One region of the Enterobacter sp. UPMP2052 genome, then DNA from elsewhere that is predicted to be linked to it. Evidence: riboswitches for the same ligand, from Rfam matches in the RefSeq annotation. Region 1 holds a riboswitch; each other region holds the start of a gene.
What was found. Region 1 has a riboswitch for thiamine pyrophosphate ahead of thiC (phosphomethylpyrimidine synthase ThiC). Riboswitches for the same ligand answer to the same signal wherever they lie in the genome.

Region 1 (2,263 bases):
TTTTGTTCGTGACTGACGATCCACCAACCCAGATCTGATTTTTTAATAATACGATCCATATCTATTGCACTACCTTCGCTTCACTGACATGTTGTTAGCATTGTGGTTACATTTTGGATAAGCAGATTCAATTCTAAACCTTGTGGAGTCGAACATGTTAAACCAGCTAGAAAGCCTGACTGAGCGCGTTGGAGGAAGTAACAACCTGGTGGATCGCTGGCTACATGACCGCAAGCATCTCCTCGTGGCGTATTACAATCTGGTCGGTATTAAGCCTGGCAAAGAATCCTTCATGCGGCTGAATGAAAAAGCGCTGGACGATTTTTGTCAAAGCCTGGTCGACTACCTTTCCGACGGGCATTTCAATATTTATGAACGCATTGTCCGCGAAATGGAAGGCACAAATCCCTATTTAGCCGCCAGCAAACTCTGTTCGCTGCTGGAAGCCAACACCCAGCGGATCATGGCGTACTACGACTCCACGCTCGAGAACGCGATCGATCACGATAATTATCTCGAGTTCCAGCAGGCGCTGTCCGATCTCGGTGAAGCGCTGGAGGAGCGATTCACGCTGGAAGATAAGCTGATCGTACTCGTGCTGGATAATGACCTGAAGGTCAGCAACGAAGACAACATCGCGCGGCCGGCTTGAGTTCTTAATCGTTAACGAGTAATTTACATCTATCGTCCCTCTTCGGAGGGGTTTTTCTTGTCGGAGTGCCCAGCGTTTGGAAAAACGCGGGCTGAGACCGTTAATTCGGGATCCGCGGAACCTGATCAGGCTAATACCTGCGAAGGGAACAAGAGTCAAACTGCTGTTGTATCGCCTTTCGGGCGATCTCCTCTTGCTTCATCCGTCGTCTGACAAGCCATGTCCTTCACCTTTGGAATGAGCTATGTCTGCAACTAAACTGACCCGTCGCGAACAGCGCGAACACGCCCAACGCTTCATCGACACCCTGGAAGGCACCGCTTTCCCGAACTCAACACGCATTTACATCACTGGCTCTCAGGCTGATATCCGCGTCCCGATGCGCGAGATACAGCTTAGCCCGACGCTTATCGGCGGCAGCAAAGAGACACCACAGTTTGAAGACAACGAAGCCGTGCCGGTGTACGACACGTCCGGCCCTTACGGCGACCCGACCGTTGCGATCAACGTGCAGCAGGGTCTGGCGAAGCTGCGCCAGGCCTGGATTGATGCGCGCAACGACAGCGAAGAATTGCCCGTCCGCAGCTCGGCGTATACCAACGCGCGTCTGGCCGACGACGGTCTGGACGCGTTGCGTTTCACCGGGCTGCTGACGCCGAAGCGTGCTAAGCCAGGCAAATGCGTTACGCAGCTGCACTACGCGCGTCAGGGCATTGTCACCCCGGAGATGGAGTTTATCGCCATCCGTGAAAATATGGGGCGCGAGCGCATCCGCAGCGAGGTGTTACGCCACCAGCATCCGGGCGAAGGGTTCGGTGCTCGCCTGCCGGAAAACATCACGCCGGAATTCGTGCGTGACGAAGTGGCGGCGGGCCGGGCGATCATCCCGGCCAACATCAACCACCCGGAATCAGAGCCGATGATCATTGGCCGCAACTTCCTGGTGAAGGTTAACGCCAACATCGGTAACTCTGCGGTCACCTCGTCCATCGAAGAAGAGGTAGAGAAACTGGTCTGGTCTACGCGCTGGGGCGCGGACACGGTGATGGATCTCTCAACCGGCCGCTATATTCACGAAACCCGCGAGTGGATCCTGCGTAACAGCCCGGTGCCGATTGGCACAGTGCCCATCTATCAGGCGCTGGAGAAAGTGAACGGCATCGCGGAGAACCTCACCTGGGAAGCCTTCCGCGACACGCTGCTGGAGCAGGCCGAACAGGGCGTGGATTACTTCACCATCCACGCTGGCGTGCTGCTGCGCTACGTGCCGATGACCGCCAAACGTCTGACCGGCATCGTCTCACGCGGCGGTTCGATTATGGCGAAGTGGTGCCTGTCCCACCATCAGGAAAACTTCCTCTATGAACACTTCCGCGAAATCTGCGAAATCTGCGCCGCCTATGACGTCTCGCTCTCGCTGGGTGACGGCCTGCGTCCGGGATCGATCCGCGATGCCAACGACGAAGCGCAGTTTGCCGAACTGCATACGCTGGGCGAACTGACCAAAATCGCCTGGGAGTATGACGTGCAGGTGATGATTGAAGGCCCGGGACACGTGCCGATGCAGATGATCCGCCGCAACATGACCGAGGAGCTGGAGCACTGCCACGA
Region 2 (2,263 bases), on a different contig from region 1:
CTTTGGCTACCGGGCGTTAATCGACGAGGTGAACGTCTGGGTACTGCCGGATATCACTGAAGAGCTGAGCGTGGGGCTGACGCTGGAAGGCCCGACGACCGGGGAAAAAGCCGTGGAGAGTCGCCTCGAAGAGGGCTGCTACTATCTGCTGTTCGACAGCCGCACCCACCGTGGTGCAAACCTGGAGGTTCGCCAGTGGATCAGCCACGTTCTTGCCCCCGCGAACCTGATTTATCACGCGGAAGAGCAGTACCAGTCGTGGTGGTTCCCGGCGTATGGGCTGCTTCCCCGCTGGCACCACGCGCGCCCGGTGCACGCTGAAAAGCCTGCCGGGCTGGAGTCCATCACCCTGACTTTTTATCGCGAGCACGTCGAGCACCGGTTTATCGCCAGAATCATGCACAGGCTGCTCGCCGCCGTGGGGGTGACGCTGGAGATCAAAGAGGTCGATTATGACGAATGGCATCGCGGTGAGGTGGTCAGCGACATCTGGCTGAACAGTGCTAACTTCACACTGCCGCTTGATTTCTCGCTCTTCTCGCATCTTTATGAAGTGCCGCTGATCCAGCACTGTATCAACCGGGACTGGCAGCAGGACGCCGCCCAGTGGCGGGCGGGCGAAATGAATCTGGCCGTCTGGTGCCAGCAGCTGATGGCGGAGCAGGCAATCGTTCCGCTGATCCACCACTGGCTGATGATTCAGGGGCAACGCAGTATGCGCGGCCTGCGGATGAACACCCTCGGCTGGTTTGATTTTAAATCCGCCTGGTTTGCGCCGCCGGAACCATAACGCTTTCGAAATATTCACCAAATCATTACAATGCTGTCGTTCTCAACGGGGTGCTGCATCACTGATGTGCGCTGAGATAATACCCGTCGAACCTGATCCGGATAACGCCGGCGAAGGGATTTGAGGCTGTCGCTCAAAATCCTTTGCCACTCAACTTTGAGGTGCAAAGTGTTAAAAAAAGTTCTTCCCCTGCTGGCGCTGTTTGCGCTGCCTGCGTTTGCTAAGCCCGTTCTGACGGTCTACACCTACGACTCCTTCTCTGCCGACTGGGGCCCAGGCCCGGTGGTGAAAAAAGCCTTTGAAGCTGACTGCGGCTGCGAGCTGAAATTCGTGGCGCTGGAAGACGGCGTCTCGCTGCTCAACCGTCTGCGTATGGAAGGTAAAAACAGCAAAGCCGACGTCGTGCTGGGCCTCGATAACAACCTGCTGGACGCGGCCACGCAAACGAAGCTGTTTGCCAAAAGCGGCGTCGCGGCAGAGGCCGTTAAGGTGCCGGGCGGCTGGAAAAACGACACCTTCGTACCGTTCGACTACGGCTACTTCGCGTTTGTATATGACAAAAACAAGCTCAAGAATCCGCCAAAAAGCCTGAAGGAGCTGGTTGAAAGCGACCAGAAATGGCGCGTGATTTATGAAGATCCGCGCACCAGCACCCCCGGGCTTGGCCTGCTGCTGTGGATGCAAAAAGTCTACGGCGATAAAGCGCCTGACGCGTGGCAGAAACTGGCCGCCAAAACCGTTACCGTGACCAAGGGCTGGAGCGAGGCTTACGGCCTGTTCCTGAAAGGGGAAAGCGATCTGGTGCTGAGCTACACCACCTCTCCGGCCTACCACATTATCAGCGAGAAGAAAGATAACTACGCCGCCGCCGATTTTGCCGAAGGCCATTATCTGCAGGTGGAAGTCGCCGCGCGTACCGCCGCGAGCAAACAGCCGGAGCTGGCTGAGAAGTTCCTGAAATTTATGGTCTCCCCTGCGTTCCAGAATGCCATTCCGACGGGCAACTGGATGTACCCGGTTATCGACGTGACGCTGCCCGCGGGCTTTGACACCTTGACCAAACCGCAAACCGCGCTGGAATTTACACCGCAGCAGGTTGCCGCAGAGCGCGGTACATGGGTAAGTGAATGGCAACGCGCCGTCAGCCGCTGATCCCTGGCTGGTTACTCCCCGGGCTACTCGCCGCCATGCTGATGGTGACGGTCAGCCTGGGTGCCTTTCTTGCGCTGTGGCTGAACGCGCCCGAGAGCGACCTGCTCGCGCTCTGGCATGACAGCTATCTCTGGCACGTCGTCCGCTTCTCCTTCTGGCAGGCGTTTCTCTCGTCGATGCTCTCGGTGGTGCCAGCCATCTTCCTGGCACGCGCGCTCTATCGCCGACGTTTCCCCGGCAGACAGGCGCTGCTGCGCCTGTGCGCCATGACGTTGATTCTGCCCGTGCTGGTGGCAGTGTTCGGGATCCTGAGCGTCTATG
Region 3 (2,263 bases), on a different contig from region 1:
GTGCTCGCGACCGGTCGTTTTATTCCAGGACGCATCCGTAATACCGTTGTCATCAAGCACAATCGATATAACGTACCCCGCGCCGTGGATTTCATAGAAATGGGCATTCAGACGCTTAACGGTCGCCTTTTTGCCATTGACCGTCGCGCTAAAAAAGCCGTTTGAAATGGTGGCGTTAAGCCCGTTTGCCGAGAAAGAGGCTTCCCGCATCGGGTCGTGGATTTGTGCTGCCTTCTCGGGCTGCGCCGCGTTTTCCGCTTTGCTTTTGTTAATATCGCACGAGCCATCGCTGGCGCTTATTTCAGTACATCCCGAGCGTTCTAACTGAGCGCGATAGTGCGCGTTGATGGCGTAAGCCGGCGCGGTGGCGACGGAGAACAGCAATGCGATAAGGGCTAATTTCGTTTTCATATTCCTGCCTCAAGGATGTTTCGTATGTTCAGGATGCGTCTCTGTCGCCCGGGCCGCGTTTGCATAAGCCGCGGAGAGGGACGCATTGGTAATGCTTTGCTGCCTTTGTTGCTCAGAGAGATAACATGTATCGTAGCTCACCCCTTTCGCGGTGCAATTCGCGATCCGCTGTTCAGGCGAGACACATCCCGCAAGCATGGCCGTGCTTATGACTATCATCATCAACTTCTTCATGTTATTGCCTTATAACCTACACAGATAATAAGAAACGTACATCACGCCAATCCAGATCCCGAGAGTAATAAGCATCATGTAGAGGGCGGCAGAGAGAAATATATATTTAGACATGTTGGTGACTGTTTTCGTTATTATTGCTAACGAACTAAAGGTTAATATAATCGTGTTTATACGAACCCGCGCATGGGGTTTCATAAAAGTGAAAAAGATAACTGGGGTGAACTATCCAGTAAGGTGACGTTTAAAACTTTGATTAAGATCACGTTAAGCACGAATTGCAACAGTGAGAGTGAGTGTAAAATATTAATGTAAACATTAACTTATGTGTTTTTTATGGCGTTCTGAAGATAAGTCGTTGATTGCACATGCGTTAATTGGAGTAATGTTTTCAAGGTTATTATGTAGAGGTGTAATTGCACAGTTTCAGGTTATTATTTCGAATGAAACTCACTGGGTATTACGTGAAAATGCCTTTCTTAAAAGTCAAAAAAATAGATTAAACAAAGGGCGCTAATTCGTTATACTGGTGTCTCTTTGACTCGGGGTGCCCTTCTTAAATGAAGGCTGAGAAATACCCGTATTACCTGATCTGGATAATGCCAGCGTAGGGAAGTCAGATGCCTTCCCGGTCATCGCTTCTTCACGCAAGGCAGGAGCGAAACCATGCAGCCTGACCTGCTCGATTTACACGTTTTACATCAATTCCGCACCCGTTCCCCGCTCACGCACTGTATGACCAACGACGTCGTGCAGACCTTTACCGCCAACGTGCTACTGGCGCTGGGCGCATCGCCCGCCATGGTGATTGAAGCAGAAGAGGCTGAACAGTTTGCCGCGCTTGCTGATGCACTGCTGATTAACGTCGGCACGCTCACTTCACCGCGCGCGCAGTCGATGCGCCGCGCCATTGAGCGCGCCGTGGCGGCAGGAAAGCCCTGGACGCTTGACCCGGTTGCTGTAGGCGCGCTGGCGTTCCGCAGCCGTTTTTGCCATCAAATCCTCACCCTTAGCCCCGCCGCCATTCGTGGCAATGCCTCGGAAATCCTCGCGCTGGCCGGCATGAGCGCGGGCGGACGCGGGGTAGACACCACCGATACCGCCGCCAGCGCGGTACCTGCTGCACAGGCACTGACACGGCAAACCAATGCGATAGTGGTGGTGACGGGTGAGGTGGATTACATCACCGACGGACAGCGTACCCGCACGGTGGCCGGGGGCGATCCGCTGATGACCCGGGTAGTGGGCACCGGCTGTGCGCTCTCGGCGGTGGTTGCGGCCAGCTGCTCGCTTCCCGGCGACAGGCTGGATAACGTCACGGCCGCCTGCGGATTTATGAAGCGTGCCGGCACGCTTGCCGCGTCGCAAAGCCGTGGTCCGGGCAGTTTTGCCAGCGCCTTCCTCGACGCGCTGTACACGCTGGAGGTGCAGGCATGAAACGCATCAACGCACTGACTATCGCAGGCACAGATCCGAGCGGTGGCGCGGGGATCCAGGCCGATTTGAAAACCTTCTCGGCGCTTGGGGCGTACGGCTGCTCCGTCATTACCGCGCTGGTGGCGCAAAACACGCGCGGCGTGCAGTCGGTCTATCGCATTGAGCCGGATTTTGTCGCGGC

Region 2: linked by a shared signal. The riboswitch ahead of thiB (thiamine ABC transporter substrate binding subunit) and the one ahead of thiC (phosphomethylpyrimidine synthase ThiC) in region 1 are both predicted to bind thiamine pyrophosphate.
Region 3: linked by a shared signal. The riboswitch ahead of thiM (hydroxyethylthiazole kinase) and the one ahead of thiC (phosphomethylpyrimidine synthase ThiC) in region 1 are both predicted to bind thiamine pyrophosphate.

The regions. Positions count from the first base shown of each region.
Region 1 covers NZ_JBSKJR010000004.1:7,899-10,161, forward strand. Annotated here, with positions in the region: gene nudC (NAD(+) diphosphatase) at 1-59, opposite strand, end outside; gene ACWKX3_RS13615 (Rsd/AlgQ family anti-sigma factor) at 155-652, shown strand; TPP riboswitch at 704-817, shown strand; gene thiC (phosphomethylpyrimidine synthase ThiC) at 897-2,263, shown strand, end outside.
Region 2 covers NZ_JBSKJR010000003.1:150,678-152,940, forward strand. Annotated here, with positions in the region: gene sgrR (HTH-type transcriptional regulator SgrR) at 1-790, shown strand, start outside; TPP riboswitch at 827-927, shown strand; gene thiB (thiamine ABC transporter substrate binding subunit) at 959-1,942, shown strand; gene thiP (thiamine/thiamine pyrophosphate ABC transporter permease ThiP) at 1,918-2,263, shown strand, end outside.
Region 3 covers NZ_JBSKJR010000001.1:392,497-394,759, forward strand. Annotated here, with positions in the region: gene ACWKX3_RS01785 (hypothetical protein) at 1-411, opposite strand, end outside; TPP riboswitch at 1,179-1,276, shown strand; gene thiM (hydroxyethylthiazole kinase) at 1,312-2,082, shown strand; gene thiD (bifunctional hydroxymethylpyrimidine kinase/phosphomethylpyrimidine kinase) at 2,079-2,263, shown strand, end outside.